One region of the Caproiciproducens sp. NJN-50 genome, then DNA from elsewhere that is predicted to be linked to it. Evidence: riboswitches for the same ligand, from Rfam matches in the RefSeq annotation. Region 1 holds a riboswitch; the other holds the start of a gene.

What was found. A riboswitch is a leader RNA that binds a small molecule or an ion and turns the genes downstream of it on or off. The one in region 1 is predicted to bind FMN.
Region 2: linked by a shared signal. The riboswitch ahead of ribD (bifunctional diaminohydroxyphosphoribosylaminopyrimidine deaminase/5-amino-6-(5-phosphoribosylamino)uracil reductase RibD) and the one ahead of EQM14_RS07585 (ECF transporter S component) in region 1 are both predicted to bind FMN.

What each region holds. Positions count from the first base shown of each region.
Region 1 is NZ_CP035283.1:1,578,488-1,588,247, forward strand. Features, by position in the region: gene EQM14_RS07575 (Ppx/GppA phosphatase family protein) at 1-1,414, opposite strand, end outside; gene EQM14_RS07580 (CapA family protein) at 1,624-2,862, shown strand; FMN riboswitch at 2,901-3,032, shown strand; FMN riboswitch at 3,147-3,285, shown strand; gene EQM14_RS07585 (ECF transporter S component) at 3,290-3,928, shown strand; SAM riboswitch class I at 4,018-4,118, shown strand; gene metK (methionine adenosyltransferase) at 4,205-5,389, shown strand; gene EQM14_RS07595 (hypothetical protein) at 5,438-5,773, shown strand; gene recD2 (SF1B family DNA helicase RecD2) at 5,841-8,057, shown strand; gene EQM14_RS07605 (ComF family protein) at 8,047-8,721, shown strand; gene EQM14_RS07610 (rod shape-determining protein) at 8,789-9,760, shown strand, end outside.
Region 2 is NZ_CP035283.1:2,354,615-2,364,374, forward strand. Features, by position in the region: gene EQM14_RS11375 (ABC transporter permease) at 1-22, shown strand, start outside; gene EQM14_RS11380 (ABC transporter permease) at 283-2,421, opposite strand; gene EQM14_RS11385 (ABC transporter ATP-binding protein) at 2,418-3,167, opposite strand; gene EQM14_RS11390 (LytR/AlgR family response regulator transcription factor) at 3,383-4,102, shown strand; gene EQM14_RS11395 (sensor histidine kinase) at 4,099-5,331, shown strand; FMN riboswitch at 5,770-5,910, shown strand; gene ribD (bifunctional diaminohydroxyphosphoribosylaminopyrimidine deaminase/5-amino-6-(5-phosphoribosylamino)uracil reductase RibD) at 6,083-7,186, shown strand; gene EQM14_RS11405 (riboflavin synthase) at 7,168-7,806, shown strand; gene EQM14_RS11410 (bifunctional 3,4-dihydroxy-2-butanone-4-phosphate synthase/GTP cyclohydrolase II) at 7,818-9,017, shown strand; gene ribH (6,7-dimethyl-8-ribityllumazine synthase) at 9,031-9,498, shown strand.

The sequences.
Region 1 (9,760 bases):
GCCGGACTTTAAGGTCGGTCAGCTTTTGTTTTTGCGATTTGTCGAGCGAGTTTGCCAGGCGGAAAATTGCGACGAGCTTGGAAACGATCAATCTGTTTTTTTCATTCAGCGAAGCAAACGCGGCGTTGCTGTGATTCGGAATATCGTACTCGTTATAACGCGCCACAAAAGCCGTCAGAAGCATTTCTTCATCCGTAAGGCCGTAGATGTCTGTGTCCTTGATCAAGTCGTACGAGCTTTGCAAATGCCGCTTGGCGGTGACGTAATGCCCGCAGTCGTGAAGAATGGCGGCCAGCTCCAGCAGCAGACGTTCCCTTCGCCCCAGGCCGTGGGCCCCTTTCATTTTATCAAAGATCTTGCAGGAAAATTCCCGGACGCATTCCGTGTGCGTGCGGCTGCAGTGGTAGGAATCCGCGATTTTCCCGGCACAGGAAATCGCGCTGACGCGCACATGGTCCAGATACTGAGCGGAGCTTTTGGGAATCAGCATCTGACGGATCAATGCGTCCCAGAGCTCCACTTCAGGGGACAGGATCGTTGTGGACGCAGTAAAGCGAAGGAGCCGGATGGCAATTGCCAGAGAAGAATACAGCAGCTCGGCTGTTTCTTCGGAAAGGTTGTATTTGCGGCCGATGCGGTCCTGCGGCATTTTCCTGATTTGTTCAAAGAGTTCCTTAATTCGAAAGGAATCCAGCTCGTACCTCCCGTCCTTCAGTTCAATACCGCAAATTTTCGCAATCAGGCGGACCCCGCTGCCGGTCAAAACAAGATTGCCCGCCTTTCCGCTTTCCAGAGGAACATGGATATGCCACAGGATGGAATCCAGATATTCCTCAACAACGGTGGAAAAATCATCCGTCGCATTTTGGATATTTCCGAGCATATCGTGGAGTTTCAGCGATCCCATCGGAATATTCTGCGAAAAAATCATTTGTTTTCCATCATAGACGGAGAAACCGATCGTTCCGGCCCCGATATGGCAGATCAGCGCGCTCTCGCCTTTCGTTTTTTCCATCCTGCTATTCATGTAATTTAAGATTTCCCAGTAAATCAGAGTTTTTTCCTGATCATCCTCCAGAACCTCGACCTGAATCCCGTTTTGTATCTTCAGCTGGTCGATGATGAATGAGCGGTTTTCCGCCTCCCGCAAAGCCGTGGTGGCGACGGTTCTGCAGTCTGTTACGCCATATCCGGTCAGAACGTCCTCGTAGCCGTGCAGAAGGGAAGAAAGTTCGCGAAGGCTTTCAAAACTGATTTTTCCGTCGGTAAAAACCTCGTGTCCCAGGCGAAGCGGGTATTCGAGGAGATCGATATTTTCGATCTTGCCCTTTTTCAGCTGTGAGATTCTCATTTTCAAGGCATTGGAATCAATGTCAATGACAGCCGCGAGCCTGGGATTCTTTTTCCTGTTCAAAGAATTCTCTCCCTTCCACTCCGTAAGATTTATATATTATTAGGATAACAAGTTTTTATTCTGATTTCCACCTTTTTACATAGATTTTACATAAACTAAATCAGGCCGTCTTTCCTTCCATCCGGTTTCAGGATGAGATGATTTTCCGTTTCGTGTGTGATATACTGGATTCATGCAAAAGGAATGCCGAAAAGAAAGGTTTACGAATTATGAAAAAAAGACACCATTCCGCCTTCCGGCGGACGGCAGTGATCTCTGCCGCGATCATTTTCTGCGGTGTGATCGCAGCCGCAGCGGCGTTTTACCACGGACAGATCCCCGGCTTGAATCAAAGCCAAACGTCCTCGTCCGCTTTGCCGTCTTCTTCACAGACAAAGACGCCTTCTTCCTCAAAATCTGTCCCGAAACCTGTTTCCATCACTATTCTTGGCGCGGGGGATGATTTGATACACAGCACTATTTACAATCGCGCAAAAAAGCTGGCGGGCGGGAAGGGCTACGATTTCGACCCGATGTATGAACGTGTGGCCGGAAGAATTCAAACCGCCGATATTGCGGTCGTCAACCAGGAAAGTATCCTGGCCTCAAAGGTGGCGCCGATCTCGGGATATCCCCTTTTCAATTCTCCGACCGAAGTGGGGGACGAGCTGGTTCACCTCGGCTTTGACGTAATCAATCAGGCAAACAACCACGTTTTGGATATGGGACAAAAAGGAATCAAGGCGGCGCTCGACTACTGGGACACTCAGCCGGTCACAGCCATCGGGGCGTATCGGAACGACGCCGACCTTCAAAATATTCGGATTGTGGAGTCAAAGGGAATTAAGACCGCGCAGATCGGGATCACGGAAATGACAAACGGTCTGTATTTGCCGAAAGATTCGGATTACCGCATCGTCTACGCAAGTGATACCGAACTGATTAAAAGCCTGATCCAAAAGGCAAAAAGCATGGCTGACGTCGTCGTGATTTCTGTTCACTGGGGAACCGAGGATACCTACACACTGACGGATCAGCAGAAGAAACTTGCGCAGGAAATGGTCGACTGGGGCGCGGATATCATTTTCGGAAATCATCCGCACGTGGTGCAGCAGCTCACTTTGTTGACAAGGGCGTCCGACGGCGCGAAATGTCCTGTGATTTTTGCTTTCGGGAATTTCATTTCCGGCCAGCTTTACGGAAGAAATATGGTAAGCGGTCTGTTGACCGTTACGATGACTAAAAATTTTGAAACTGGGAAAACCGTTTATTCCGGCATGAAATTTGAACCGATCGTAACCCATTATGAAACCAGCTTTGCAAACCTTTCCATTTACCCGTTGAGCGAATATTCGGAAACGCTTGCAAGCAAGCATGGTGTTCGGAAGAGGACGCCCGAATTCAGCATGCGGTTTATCCAGGACATCATTGACCAAAACATTCCCAAAGAGTATCAGGCAGAGTCTTGACAGAACTTCCGAACTGTGTTATACTTCTGACAATTGAATAAGTTCTTCGGGGCGGGGTGCAATTCCCCACCGGCGGTAAAGCGGTGAGAGCCGATAAGCCCGCGAGCGGAAACGCAGATTTTGGTTTGATTCCAAAGCCGACGGTAAAGTCCGGATGAAAGAAGAAAAACAGACGATTTTTTGTGCTGTTATGCCGTCCCGCATTTTTGCGGGACTTTTTTTGTTCAATCCGTTGATTCCTGCCTCAAAGGATTATTGAAGCCTTTTTTGGCATAGATCAAAATAAACAGTTTCAGGAGAGGGTGCAATTCCCCACCGGCGGTAAAACGGCGAACAGCCGGCGAGCCCGCGAGCGGCATATCAGCCGCGGATTTTGGTTTGATTCCGAAGCCGACGGTAGAGTCCGGATGAAAGAAGAGGAGCAAAAATGACAAATAATTATGAAAAAGCCGGCAAACGCCAGAGACTAAAATTTGACGCCAGAAACATCGCACAGATTGGGGTTCTGTCCGGAATCGCATTTCTGCTGATGATGTTTGAATTTCCGCTGTGGTTTGCCCCCGCGTTTTACAGGCTGGATTTCAGCGAGCTGCCGGTTTTGATCGGAGGCTTCGCTCTGGGGCCGGTGGCCGGAATCATGATTGAACTGGTGAAGGTGATTTTGTATCTTGTAATCCACGGAAGCTCCACCGCGGGCGTGGGCGACCTTGCCAATTTCCTGATCGGATGCTCGCTGGTTGTCCCCAGCGCAATTCTTTACAAATATCATAAAAGCAGACGCAATGCGGTCATCGGTCTGGTCCTGGGCACTTTGGTGATGATTCTGGTCGGCAGCCTGGTGAATGCTTATGTGCTTCTTCCTGTCTATGCCGTGGCTTACCATATGCCGATGAGCGCACTGATCAGCATGGGCTCCGTCGTCAACCCGTCCATAAAGAACCTGCAGACCTTTATTCTCTTGGCTGTCGCACCGTTTAACCTGTTCAAAGGGGTAACGGTTTCCTGCCTGACGATGCTTCTTTATAAAAGAGTCAGCCCGATCCTGCACCATACCATGGGGAAATGAACGCTGCGGCGGATGGCCGGATCTTTAAGAATATCCCTTTACAAATTCTTTAGCCTGTGCTATACTGTAAAGCATAAAAATTGAATATTTCCTTATCAAGAGTGACGGAGGGAACAGGCCCTGTGATGTCCGGCAACCTGCTTGGAAAAAGCAAGGTGCCAAATCCTGCGGGAAAGCCGAAAGATGAGGTGGATCAGGACCGTCCGGTTTTCTTCCGGTCGGTCCTTTATTTTTTCGCCCGTTCAGGGCGTACTGAAAGAAGTCAGGAGGATATTTATGGCCAGACATTTTTTTACTTCAGAATCCGTAACGGAAGGGCATCCCGATAAAATGTGCGACCAGATCGCGGACGCCGTTTTGGACGCCATTATTGCACAGGACCCGGCCGCGCATGTAGCCTGTGAAGTGACGGCGACGACGGGTATTATTCATGTGATGGGGGAAATTTCAACGACTTGTTATGTCGACATCGCTTCCATCGCCCGCGATGTCGTAAAGGATATCGGATATAATGATCCGGACTGCGGTTTTGACGGAAATACCTGCGGTGTCCTGACTTCCATCGATGTCCAGTCGCCGGACATCGCGATGGGCGTCAACCGTTCCTTTGAAGCTCAGAATGGAGCGACGGATGAAGATGATCTGATCGGAGCCGGGGACCAGGGAATCATGTTCGGGTATGCCTGCGACGAGACGCCGGAATTGATGCCCCTGCCGATCTCGCTGGCGCATAAACTGGCCAGGCGGCTGAGCGAAGTCAGAAAAACCGATCTGGTTCCTTACCTGAGGCCCGATGGAAAAACGCAAGTGACCGTGGAATACGAGGGGGACCGCCCTGTCCGGGTCGACACCGTGGTGGTATCGGCCCAGCACAGCCCTGAAGCAAAGCTGGAACAGATTCGGAGCGATATTCTGAAATACGTCATCCAGTCCGCCATTCCGCAGCATTGGCTGGATGAAAAAACAAAATATTATGTGAATCCGACCGGCCGGTTTGTAGTAGGCGGCCCGGTCGGCGACAGCGGACTGACCGGCAGAAAAATCATCGTAGACACTTACGGCGGATATGCGCGGCACGGCGGCGGCGCTTTTTCCGGAAAGGACCCCACAAAGGTCGACCGGTCCGCCTCCTATGCGGCGCGTTACGTTGCGAAAAATATCGTGGCGGCCGGGATCGCGGGAAAGTGTGAAGTGCAGCTTGCCTATGCGATCGGCGTTGCGCGGCCGGTTTCCATTCGGGTGGACACGTTCGGGACCTCAAGATTTACCGGAGAAGAACTTTCCGGCGCGGTCGAGAAGACTTTCGATTTAAGGCCCGGCGCCATCATCCGCGAATTGGACCTCCGCCGCCCGATTTACCGCGCCGTTTCCAACTATGGACATATGGGCCGTGAAGACCTTGGCGTCTCCTGGGAAAAATGCGACCGCGTGGAAGCACTGAAAAAAGCGCTGAAAAAATAGTCAGTCAAAATTCCACTCCTGCACATAGAATGTGTTGGGGTGGTTTTTATGTTTGAAATTCTTTTCAAAACGCTTTTCGTCCTGTTTGCTATCTTGGGAATCGTGGAGGCATTCCGGATGTTTTTGTTTTGGCTGCTGAAAACGGAAAACCCCGGAAAACTTTATCTTGTTATTTCCATAAGCGGACATGACGAGAACGCCGAGCTGGTCCTCAGAAGCGCCTGCGAACGGATTCGGTGGATTCCGGACGGCAATACGGAACTGATTGTGATTGATCGCGGCATGGATGAAGAGACCAGGCAAATCTGTGAAATGGCATGTCTCGACTTTCCCGAAGTTCACATCTGCCGCGCAAATGAAGTGAGTAAAATCATTCAAGTGTAATTTGCAAATACATAGAGGATCGTTTATACTAATACTATATCATCATAGGGGACAAGAGGGAAGCTGCATGGAGGAAGCAAAGCTTCTGGAAATGACCGGCACCGTGGAGCAGGTCATTTTCCGGAATGAAAAAAACGGATATGCCGTGATCGAGGTCAATGATGGCGAGGAGCTGATAACGGCTGTGGGAAATCTGCCGTTTATCGACGCCGGCGAAGAGCTGCATCTCGTAGGAAACTGGGTTACGAACCAAAACTACGGGGAACAGTTCCGCGTCGAAGCCTTTGAACGCTCGAAACCGGCCAGCGAAGCGGCCATGCTGAAGTATCTCTCATCCGGAGCCGTGAAGGGGGTCGGCCCATCGACGGCGGAAAAGATTGTAAAACTCTTTGGAGGCAACGCGCTGAACGTGATGGAAAATGAACCGGAGCGCCTGTGTGCGGTGCGGGGCATCACAAAGCCCAAGGCGGAGAAAATCAGCGAAGAATTGAAGAGGCTCGGCGGGATAAGAGAGATGATGGTACAGCTTGGGGGTTACGGCATTTCCCCGGCGGAGGCCGTGCGCGTCTGGAAATTTTACGGTGCGCAGTCCATCGACTGTGTCAGGGAAAATCCCTACTGCCTCTGCGAGGACGGAGTGAGCATCCCTTTCGACCGGGCCGACCAAATTGCCGCTTCGCTGGAGAGGCCGCAAGACGATCTCTGCCGGGTCCGGGCGGGGATCCTGCACGTCATCCGGCATAATCTGGGAAACGGACATACCTGTCTGCCGGCGGACAAGCTGACTGCCGCCGCCGCACACCTTCTGGGGGTGGACAAAAGCCTGACCGGCGAGGTCCTGGAGGATCTGAAAGCGGATGCGTCCGTGATTTCCTATGTTTTTCGAGAGAGGGAATTTGTTTTTCTGCCGGACCTGTACCGGTCCGAGTTCTATTCGGCGGAACGGATCAAGATGCTGCTCCGGTTTCCTGCTCCGACGATTACGGGAGTCGACGGCAGAATAGAAGAAGTCGAGCGTGAATTTGGAATCCAGTATGCCGAAGGACAAAAACAGGCCGTGCGGGAAGCCCTGTCCAGAGGAATTCTGATCCTTACGGGCGGGCCGGGGACAGGGAAAACGACGACCCTGAACGCGATCATTCGTCTGCTGGAGCTCAGCGGCGAAAAGGTCCTGCTTGCGGCGCCGACCGGAAGGGCGGCGAAACGCATGTCGGAACTGACGGGAAGGGAGGCAAAAACCATTCATCGCCTGCTGCAGGTGGAATGGGATGAAAACGACCAGCCTGTCTTTGCCAGGAACGAAAAAAATCTTCTCGAGTGCGACGCCCTTGTCATCGACGAACTGTCCATGGTGGACACCGCCCTTTTCGAAGCTCTTTTGCGGGCGCTCCCGCTGGGGCGCAGGCTGATCCTGGTCGGCGACAGTGATCAGCTCCCGTCCGTCGGTCCGGGGAATGTGATCGGCGACCTGATTGGCTCCGGCCTTTTGCCGGTCGTCCAGCTTCGCCAGGTCTTTCGCCAGTCCATGCAAAGCCTGATTGTACGCAATGCCCATCGGATCGTGGCGGGCGAGATGCCGGACCTTGAAATAAGGAACGAGGACTTTTTCTTTTTGCGCTGCGGTGATCCGGCCCGGATCAGCGCGACCGTCGTCGATCTCTGCAAGCGGCGCCTGCCGGAAAGCTACGGCTTTTCCGCGCTGACGGATATTCAGGTCCTTACGCCCTCACGGAAAGGGGAACTTGGGACCCAGGAGCTGAACAAAAAGCTTCAGCAGGTCCTCAATCCTCCGGACAGCCGGAAATCGGAACTCCGCGTGAACGGTTCGATTTTCCGCGTGGGGGACAAGGTCATGCAGATCCGGAACGATTACAATCTGCCATGGACCCGCTCTGACGGCTCTGTCGGCGAGGGAGTCTTTAACGGCGACCTTGGCATCGTTCAGGAAATAGACCGCCGCGTGCCCGTTCTCACGGTCCGCATGGATGACCGCATTGTAGCCTATGAGTCGGAAGCGGCGGCGGAATTGGAGCTTGCCTATGCCATGACGGTACACAAAAGCCAGGGAAATGAATTTCCGGCGGTTGTGATTCCAATGTTCCGGGGCGCCCCGCAGCTGGCCTACCGAAACCTGCTTTACACCGCCGTGACCCGGGCGAAATCCCTGCTGATTCTGGTCGGAACGCCCGAAACCGTCCGCAACATGGTGGAAAACAACCGCAAGACCAGGCGATACACAGGTCTGCTTTATCTTTTAACCGGGGGCGGGGAGGATGAGTCTTAAAAGAATTCTTTTTTTCTGTCTGGAGCTGTTTTTCCCACCGCGCTGTGTCTTTTGCGACAAAATTATTTCGCCGGGTACAAAAATCTGCAAAACATGCGCCGCTGCGATCGCACCGGTCAATGCGCTTCGGTGCATGAATCTTCCCGGTTGCGGACAGAATATTCCTTGCATCGTCCTTTATCCCTACGAATCTCAGGTTCGCGATTCGATCATCCGGTTTAAGTTTTACGGAGAGAAAAAGAATGCGGATTTCTATGCGGAACAGCTCTCCGAACTAGTCAGGAAGCGGATGAAGCCGTCCTCGTTCGATCTGGTGACGGCCGTCCCGATTTCACGGGAACGGAAGCAGGGACGGGGGTATAACCAGTCCGAACTGGTTGCGAGGAAAGTCGCGGATCAGCTTGGGCTATCCTATGAGGAGTGCCTTGAAAAAGTCCGGGACAACCCAGAGCAGCATCTGTTGCCGCGTTTGGAGAGATTGAAGAATGTGGCTGGAGTTTACCGCGCCGACGGGAACAGGATCGCCGGCAAAAGGATTCTGCTGATCGACGATATTGTGACGACGGGTTCCACTCTCTGCGAGTGTGCCGAAGTCCTTCTGAAAACAGGCGCCCGGACCGTTTCATGTGCCGCGGTAGCCCAGGTCGGCAGGATGTCCGGTTGAAATTGAGCGTGATTTATTTTATAATAAGCAAGTGATTGGAGCGCGCATCTGCTTTTCGGATGTGTTTTTGATAAGAAATGGATGTGATTTTGTGCTGGGAACCGACCTTGCGATAGATCTCGGAACTTCGACAACAAAAATATATCTCGACGGAAAAGGAATCGTCCTGAACGAACCTTCCGTTGCGGCGGTGAATGTCGAAACCGGGGAGGTTGTCGCAACCGGAAAAGAAGCCTATACGATGATTGGGAAGACTTCCGATAAAATTAAAGTGTGTCTGCCGCTGGAGGGCGGGGTCATTTCAGATTTTGATATGGCCCAGTATCTGATCGGGACCTATTTGAAAAAAGTAAGCCAAAGCCATGTTGTTATGCCGCGCGTTGTGGTCAGCGTTCCCTGTAAAATCACAGAGGTGGAAAAGCGCGCTGTCGTGGACGCGATCAGTTCCGCCGGAGTAAGAAAAATCTGTCTGATTGAAGAGCCTGTGGCTGCCGCATTAGGGGCGGGAGTCGATATTTCGCAGCCTCATGGAACTCTTGTCGTTGATATCGGCGGGGGAACCACGGACATGGCGGTGTTGTCGCTCAGCGGAATCGCGATTTCCCGTTCGGTCAAAGTAGCCGGAAATACATTCAATGAAGCAATTGTCAAATACATCAGAAGAAAATACAATTTGATTATCGGCCGCCGCATGGCGGAAAACGCCAAGCTGGCGATCGGGTGCGTCTATCCGCGGAAGGATGTGTCTTCCTTCCGAGTAAAGGGACGCAATGCGATGACCGGTCTGCCTCAATGGGCCGATATCACCAGCGACGAGATTCTGGAGGCGCTGATTGAAAATGTGATGCAGATGATCCGCGTGATTCAGGAAATGCTGGAAAAGACTCCGCCGGAACTGATCGGCGACGTTTATTCCGACGGCATGATCCTGACGGGAGGCTCGGCCCAACTGTTCGGCTTTGACAGCCTGATTTCCAAAAAAGCAAAAATGCCGGTACATGTGGCAGACGACCCACAGAACTGTGTCGCCGTAGGTGCG
Region 2 (9,760 bases), 780 kb from region 1:
GCTTGGCTACACGAACCACTGACGGCATGCGGCGGCCGTCTGACGGTATCGTACAGCAGGCCCCCTCGCAATCTCCCCGTGCAAAGGCCGGCGCCGAAACGGCGCCGGCCTTTGCTCTGCCCTGTTACTGAAGCCGTCACAGCTCCCGCCGTACTTTCCGAGCCATCATCCGTGAAAGCCCGCCAAACTCACGCTTTTGTTGGGCGGGATCGCCGTCATCATTTAATTCTTTTACGTAAAATATTCACCATGCATCTGTGGCTCATTCTATATCCCGGATTTTTACTGCCGGGACAATTCTTTCCCTGCCGTTTTTACATTCAGCATTCCGCATACCTTACGGAGTGTAAATCGGTAGAAGCCCCAAATCCCGGCGCTGATGCCTAATACAATACACAGGCAGACCACCAGACTGGAGATCTCGCTTTGTGTGATCTGATTGTCGTTGAGATACAAAATCATGACGTAGCAGATGCAGGTAAGCAGTGTTCCGATGAGGCCCGGCACACCAAACACTGCTGATATCTGCCCCCGAATAGAGCAGTACAGATAGTTTGGCGCCGCTCCCAGATGCCGCAGGTCATCGTATATCTGCCGATTGTTCAAGGCGATGGTCAGGCAGCGCGTATGGCTGATGACCAGAACGGCGGCAAAGCAGACAATGGAAATGAAAATAAACAGCATCAGGAAAACCGCGTAAGTTGCTATCAAGTCGTTTCGGTCAAGCACACGGAACTGTGGGGCATATTTCCAGTGCATTTTAAAAAGCGCCGAGCCCCGGTCCCGATAGCTGACCTTCACCAGCGAAGTCTCATCGCCCCAGTAGGTTTCTCCGGCCTCTTCCGCCGCGATCTTTTCAACCCGGTCGTAAGCATCCTCATACTCCTGTTCGGGGCTGAAATGGTCAACAATGGAATTGTAAAGCCCTTTTGCAAAATCATAAGTTTGCATCACGTCCTTCACATCGAAAAATACGATTGTTTCTCGCCAGGAACGCACCAATCCGTCCGTAATTGTCTTATAGTCAGCATCGTCCAGAACGTAATAGGTGATAAAGTTGGAATACGCCAGCATATCGTCGCGCAAATACTCCTGAAACGAAACACTCAGCGTTTTCCGGGTAGTCATGTTGGTCAGCAGAAGAGTGTCGGATGGCTTTGAATCACCATTGGCGGCTTCCTTCGACAAGACAACGGCCAATTTTCCCGGTTGAATCTGAACGCTCTGCCCCGTCATTTTATTGAAATTACTTTCTGAAATGTAGTTGCCCTCTCCAAGTAGCTTTCGGTATTCATAATGGTATTTGCCGCTGTCGTCCGTGATCTGCTGATTGCCGTCGTGTGCCAGAACCGCTGTCTCGGCATCCTTCCAATCGGTGATCGTCACACTGTCTTTAGAGGCCATCGCTTCAATTTCGTCCTTCGTCAGCATATTCTGATCTTCACAGTATCGAAACGCATAGTCGACAGGCCGCTGATCAACGCGGTACGTCGATCCGGCAGACATGGTGGGGGTATAAAAAGCGGCGAAATACGCTCCGGCGATCAAAACCGTAAGGACCAGCATGCTGTTCACTGTCTGCCTGCCCTGAAACTTCATCATGCTGCGGGAAATGATATGCCGGTACCTGTTCTTGCCGCTCCGCCACCCGCGAATGACGGTATGCAGCAGCACCATATAGAGGCCGATGATCAACGGAAGATAGAAAATACTAAGCCATGCGGGAGGATAAGCCGAAAACAGCGCCTCGTAGAGACGCGGCACCAAGTACCCGCCAAGTCCGCCGGCAAATAGGAACCCGATGCCGAGCGGCCCGAACCAAGGTTTCACATCGCGGATGGGTTCGGATTTGCGCTGTTCATTAACCACGTCCATGATGTCGGTGCGGCGGACCAGCTTTGTTCCCATCAGAAACAGTGCCAGAATCGTGTACAGGGCAAACGCCGCGGTGAACAGGTACGCTTTCGGGTCAAAGGACAGCACCATTTCCTGGGTGTCCACAAGAAAAAGCCGAAAAAGCTGCCAGATACACCACGCAAGCGGAGCGCCTGAAATCGCCCCCGCCACGCAGGAGCCGACCGCCACAGCCGCAAGCTCCCGGAAAAGCAGGCCGCGGATCTGTTTGCGGGAAGCTCCCAGAGCCATAAGAATTCCGGCTTCCCGTGATTTATACCGAAAGAAAAGGGACGATGCGTAAGCCGTGAAAACTCCGCAGCCAACGACGGCCAAGGCGAAAATCATCATGACCTGCTTGCGGGAATCCCCGCCCTCCGGCAGAATCGTGAGGACGGTGGGAGAACGCATCATGCAAACGTAAGCCGTAATGAGCAGCACCGAAACGAAAATACATAAAACCAGCAGCGTATACTGCCTGCGATTTCGGCGGCGGAGCGCAGCGCTGACTTCCCGAAGGTTTCTCATGCCACTTCACCACTCATTTCCTTAATGGCGGCAAGCAGCGCGTCCTGAAAAGCGCCGCGTTCCATCCCCCGTTTTTCCAACATGCTGTGAACAGCGCCGTCCTTCAGCATGATCACCCGGTCGCAGAAGGATGCGGCAAAGCTGTCGTGCGTTACCATGAAAATTGTGGCGGACAGTTTGTTCCGCGCTTCCTCAAAGGAGGAAATCACCGCCCTGCTGGACTTGGAATCCAGGTTTCCTGTAGGCTCATCCGCCAGAATCATCAGGGGTTCGTTCATAAGCGCCCGGGCCACAGCGGTCCGCTGTTTTTCACCGCCGGAGATCTCGGCGGGATATTTGTTTTTTATCGCGCCGATGCCGAAGAGCTCGCAGAGTTCGCCCCCGCGCCGTTCCATCGCCCGGCTGGTATCTCCGCCGATGATCTTGGGCAGCAGGATATTGTCCAGAACGCTCAATCCGTCCAGCAGCATAAAATCCTGAAAGACAAAACCGAGCTTTTGATTTCGCACTTTCGCAAGGGAATTCTCGTCCATATTTTTCAGTTCCTGTCCGCCCAGCGAAATCTGCCCGCCTTCAAAGGGGATGTAGCAGGAAATACAGTTGAGCAGCGTCGTTTTTCCGGAGCCGGAAGGCCCCATGACGGCGACAAATTCTCCCTGCGCCACGGACAGGCTGACGCCTTTGAGAACCTCATAGGTCATCCTTCCGACCTTGTAGGATTTGCGCAGGCCTTTTACTTGCAGCATAATAAAAACCACCTTTCCATGGTTGAATCTTACCTCAGAAAAGTGGTTTCCGGTTTTGGACCTGTGATAAATGGTTCGTATTTTGTAAAGTCCCGCATTCGTCTGCTGAACTTGTAAAGTTTGGCCGCTGTGGTGTAAAGTTTTGCAGCTGTCTGTTTGACCATTTGTTTTTTTCATGCTGATTGTATGTTAAAATCGGTATGGGAGGCGACAGAATGCTTCGAATTGGAATTTGTGACGACGAGAGCGGTGCGCGGGATGCGCTCCGCTTTTCAATAGAACATCTGCTTCGGGAAGAAGAAGGGAAAGTCTTTTATGATTTTTCATCTGGCGAGGGTGTCATACAATGGCTTACGAAACACTCCGGCGAGCTGGATACCCTTTTTCTGGACGTGGAGCTGGGCGGAATATCCGGTATGGAAACGGCAAAGCAGATCAGGGAGCACGATACAAATCTTATGCTCGTATTCGTCACCGGATACTCCGACTTTGTATTTGACGGGTATGCTGTCGGCGCTATGGACTACCTGGTAAAACCCGTGAAGGAAGACAAGCTCCGACTGGTGCTTGATCGCGCGCAGAAGCTGATGGAAAGCCGCAGGCCGCAGACGTTCACCGTGCAAAACGCGGAGGGCCTGTACCGCATTGCTAAAAAAGACATTCTCTACCTGTGCAGCGAAAGGCGTCTGGTCAAGGTTTTAACCGAGGCGAGGGAGTATGCCTATTATGGCAAGCTGGATGACGCTCAGGCTACGCTTGGCTCAGGTTTCATCCGCATTCACCAGAGATATCTGGTCCGTGCCGGAGCGGTATCGGAAATTGAAAAAAGCGGCGTCAGAATCGGCGATGCCCGGTTGCCGGTCAGCCGGGCATTCCGTCAAAGCGCGATGGCGGCGTTGGCAAAGGACATGATCGAAGGGGAAAGCCGAATATGAGATACTGGTTTAACAGCCCCGTTATGATGACGGCGGGCTTTTTCAGCAGGTTCGTCACGGCGTCTCTGATTATGCGGATCGCGATACTGTTTCTGCCTATCCGAAAGAAACGATGGGCGGAGCCAATCCTATATCTTGGCTGTCTGTTCTTTACCAGCATGGCTGTCTTTGTCGGAGATCCGGTCAACTTGCCCGGCGCGTTCCTGGGCTTCGGATGCGTCGTTTTTCTTTGCTGCGAGGGGAGCTGGCTGCAACGCCTCTCCATAGCACTGATTCTGTCCAGCATTGGGTTTTCTCTCAACGCACTCGTGGACAGCATGTTTCTATTGTACAGCATCGATCTTCTCAAATGTTTTCTTTGGCTGACAGTTTATCTGGCGCTCAGACGCTTTGCACCAAAGCAGGAATACAACCTATCGACTCAATTATGGGCGCTTATAGATGTGCTGGCGCTGACGCCTCTGGCCGCCACATTTATCACCGTTCTTCTGGGAAATGAAGAGGGCGGAAGCGGAGAGCCGCGCGTTTACCTTCTGCTTCCGGTGGTCACGCTGACCTCCATCGGCCTCTTGTGGGCCGTCGTGGTGCTAGCCCGGCAGCAAAAGCTGGAGCAGGAAAAGAATTTTTATGAGATGAACCGTATGTACTATCGGAATCTGGAGCAGGAGCAGCTCCAAGTTCGGCGGCTCAGGCATGACTTGGCGAACCACCTTCAAACCATGTCGGCACTGCCGGAACCGGAACTGAGGGACTACCTGAACGGGCTGATCCATTCTCCGGTGATGGAGCACACGCGAAAATTTTGTGAAAACCAGATTATCAACATTGTTTTGGCGTCCAAAGCCGCCATCATGGAGCAGCATCAAATCCGTTCAGAAGTGGAAGTGTCCGTGCCACAGGGAATCCAAATTCAGGACCCGGACCTGTGCGCGGTATTTGCGAACAGCCTTGACAACGCGATTGAGGCCTGTGATAAGCTGCCAGAAAGGCAAAGGCATATCTCAATAAAAGCGAGAACGGACAAAGGGCTGTTTGTTTTAAAGGTGCAAAATCCTTCCACTGAAAAGCCAGTTCTCGAAGCTGGCATTCCAATCACGACAAAGAAGGACCGACATTCCCATGGCTTCGGCCTTTCCAGCATCCGGGAGATCGCCATGCGGCACGGTGGGTCTATGGAAATAACAGAAGAGGAAGGCATGTTTACGCTTCTTGTATATTTCCCGTTCTAATTCGAAAGGAAGGCCTTACAAAAGTTGTAACTACAGTCTGCCATCAGGCAAATCCTTATAATTGGTGTTAAATTCAGTTCTCAATATGATCTGCAAGTCCCGTTCCGTTACATATTTCTTGATTTAAAAGCTGCGGGCACAAGGTGCAGGATGTTTAGATAGTTGTTCGTGAAGAGTTCGGTCGCCCACAAAATTCACGGACAGGGACGGATTTTTCACGTAGGTGCCACAGAAGTAACCTGTCAACAAAATAAGGAGTGATCGCAACGGCGGAATTGATCTATTCGCGACAGAGATTCCTGCATCACTGATCTGGTTCTCACCGGCCGGATAAGCCCGACTAAGCTATGCATTATAGGTATTTATCGAATTTGAATTAAATAATATTGATTTTTTTATCAACCGGCGTATAATTAATTCAAACAACTGAATAATTTAAAATGTCTTCAGGGCAGGGTGAAATTCCCGATCGGCGGTATAGTCCGCGAGCGCGTAAGCGCAGGACTTGACATTATGTTCAAGTCAGGATTTGGTGAAACTCCAAAACCGACAGTAAAGTCTGGATAGAAGAAGATGTGTTGAAATTGTGTTTGATGCCGAAGTAGTGTTCGACAACACTTTGCTATACCATCAAAGCCGAATTTATCGCGCTGGATGGTTTTGTAGGCATTCCAATACACCTAAATTTTAACACCTGAAAGACATTTCCAATGTTTTCAGGTGTTAATTTTTTATTTTAGGGGTGTTGCGATTGTCTGACGAAACTTACATGAAACTGGCGCTGGAATACGCACAAAAAGGCTGCGGCTGGGTTAACCCAAATCCGATGGTCGGAGCAGTTGTTGTAAAAGATGGCCGTGTGATCGGCACGGGATATCATCAGCGGTACGGAGAATTGCACGCGGAACGGAACGCGCTGGCCTCCTGCACGGAACCGCCGCGGAACGCGACGCTGTATGTGACCTTGGAACCGTGCTGCCATTACGGGAAAACACCGCCGTGTACGGAGGCAATTCTGGAAAGCGGCATCCGCCGCGTCGTGGTCGGTTCGGTCGATCCGAATCCGCTGGTTGCCGGAAAAGGAATCCAGATTTTACGCCGGCACGGGATCGAAGTCTCCGAAGGCGTGTTATGTGAAGCCTGCACCGGGCTGAACGAGGTGTTCTTCCACTTTATCCAGACTAAAACGCCTTACGTTGTGATGAAGTACGCCATGACGATGGACGGGAAAATTACCACACGGTCCGGCCGATCAAAGTGGATCACGGGCGAAACCGCCCGCAGGCGCGTACAGGAAGACCGGCATCGGTATACCGGCATCATGGCGGGTGTCGGCACGATCCTCGCGGATGACCCGCTTTTGACCTGCCGCCTGCCGGGCGGCAGGAATCCTGCTCGCATTATCTGCGATTCCCGGCTGCGGACACCGCTGAACGCGCGGGTTGTGCGGACGGCGGGAGAGGCTCCCACTATTCTTGCCACCTGCTCACGGGATGAGGCCCTTGCGCATTCCTACCGGGATGCCGGATGCGAAATCCTCACGCTTCCGTCGAAGGATGGGCATGTGGATCTGCGTGAGCTCATGGCCGCGTTGGGGGAAAAGAAAATTGACAGCGTTTTGCTGGAGGGCGGCGGCGCGCTGAACTGGTCGGCACTGCAAAGCGGCATCGTCAACAAGGTACAGGCATACGTCGCTCCGAAGCTGTTCGGCGGCGCCGATGCGAAATCTCCGGTAGGAGGAATCGGCGTGGAAGACCCGAAGAAGGCGTTCCGGCTTGCCTCGCCGCAGGTGACGCAGCTGGGAGAAGATATTCTGCTGGAAAGCGAGGTGCTCCCATGTTCACAGGAATCATAGAGGAAACGGGAATCATCCGTTCCATCAAAAGAGGCGGGCGCTCCGCCGTCCTGACCATCGGCGCGTCGGCGGTTCTGGAGGGTTTGAGGCTGGGCGACAGCGTCGCGGTCAGCGGCGTGTGCCTGACGGTCGTTTCCCTGTCGGAAGATTCCTTTTCCACCGACGTGATGCACGAAACCGCCGCGCGCTCCAACCTTTTGAATAGGAACGTCGGCGGCACGGTCAACCTCGAACGCGCCATGCCGCTGAACGGACGGTTCGGCGGGCATATCGTCACGGGGCACATCGACGGAGCCGGGGGCATCAGTAAGGTGCGGAAAGATGAAAACGCAATCTGGTTCACCATCCGGACTTCCCCCGGCATTCTGCGGTATGTGATCGACAAAGGGTCCATTGCCATCGACGGCATCAGCCTGACCGTCGCGGGCGTAACAGAGAATGATTTCAGCGTATCCGTGATTCCGCACACGGCCCAAAATACCACGCTTGGGGAAAAGCGCGTCGGGGACACGGTGAATCTGGAAAACGACTGCATCGGAAAGTATGTGGAAAAGCTGCTCCGCACACCGGGAGGACAGAGCGGCATCTCAAAGGAATTCCTTGCCCGGTATGGATTTTAGGAGGGATCGGCATGTTTGCGTTCAGTACGATAGAAAAGGCGCTTGACGATTTGCGCCAGGGAAAAATCATCTTAGTAACGGATGATGAAAATCGGGAAAACGAAGGGGATCTGATCTGCGCCTCTGAATTCGCCACGACGGAAAACGTCAATTTTATGGCGGTGCACGGCAAAGGGCTGATTTGTATGCCCATGAGCATTGCGCTCTGTCAAAAGCTCCGGTTTCCGCAGATGGTTTCCGACAATACCGACAATCATGAAACGGCGTTTACGGTTTCCGTCGACCATGTAAGCACCACAACGGGCATTTCCGCCGAAGAACGGGGCATCACGGCCCGCGCCTGTGTAAGCGGCAGCGCAAAGCCCGAGGATTTCCGCCGCCCCGGCCATATGTTTCCGCTGATGGCGAAACCGAACGGGACTCTGGAACGGAGCGGGCATACGGAGGCTACCGTGGACCTGCTGAGGCTTGCGGGCCTTACGGAGTGCGGCCTGTGCTGTGAGGTCATGAGCGCAGACGGACGAATGATGCGGACACCCGGACTGATTCAGCTCGCCGGTCAATGGGGGCTGGCCTTTATCACCATCAAGGACTTGCAGGACTACCGGAAAAAGCACGATAAGCTGGTCGAGCGTATCGCCGTTGCCAAGATGCCCACCCGGTACGGAAATTTCACCGCATATGGATATGTCAACAAACTCAACGGGGAGCATCACGTCGCGCTGGTCAAGGGAGAAATCGGAGATGGGGGGAACCTGTTGTGCCGCGTCCATTCCGAATGCCTGACCGGCGATGCGTTCGGCTCCCTCCGCTGCGACTGCGGACAGCAGTTCGCGTCCGCCATGACGCAGATCGAACGGGAGGGACGCGGTATTCTGCTCTACATGCGGCAGGAAGGCCGGGGCATCGGGCTGATCAATAAGCTCCGGGCCTATGAATTGCAGGATCAGGGCATGGACACGCTGGAAGCGAACAAGGCGCTTGGCTTTGCGGGCGATTTGCGGGAATATTTCATCGGCGCACAGATTCTCCGGGATTTGGGAGCCAAAACGCTGCGGCTTTTGACCAATAATCCCGACAAGGTGTATCAGCTTGCCGATTACGGCATGGAGATTGTAGAGCGGGTCCCAATCCAAATGGACGCCACCCCCTACGACCTGTTTTATCTAAAAACAAAGCAGTCCAAGATGGGACATATTCTCAATTATTGAAGGAGTTTTTACAATGAATATTTTCGAAGGAAAACTGGTGTCCAAAGAGATCCGGATCGGCATTGTAGCCGCCCGCTTCAATGAATTTATCACCTCGAAATTACTGTCCGGCGCATTGGATGGCCTGAAGCGCCACGACGTATCGGAGGACAGCATCGATGTTGCATGGGTCCCCGGCGCGTTTGAAATTCCGCTGATCGCGTCAAAAATGGCGAAAAGCGGAAAATATGACGCGGTGATCTGCCTCGGCGCTGTGATCCGCGGAAGCACAAGCCATTACGACTATGTTTGTAACGAGGTATCCAAAGGCATTGCACAGACGGCGCTTGCCAGCGGAGTTCCGGTGATGTTCGGCGTACTTACGACGGAAAATATTGAGCAAGCCATCGAGCGCGCCGGGACCAAGGCAGGCAACAAGGGCTTTGACTGTGCGGAAGGCGCGATTGAGATGGTCAATCTGATCCATACGATAGAAAAATAGCCTTATTCCGTACTAATGTTGCCAACTGCTTAAATAAGAAAAAGATAAGCCCGCCAAATAAAAAAGCAAGGGTTCGGCGGGACATTCCTTATGTCTCATTTGATACGAATCCTCCAAGCTCGCGGGTTTGGGGGATTTTTTATGCCAATAATACCACTAGAGGAAATAGCCTCAAGAATTATGTCAAATTATGAACCGGATAAACGATTGCGGTCCGATATAAAAATCTTAGTTTAACAACGAAATTTTTGTCGGAATTTTC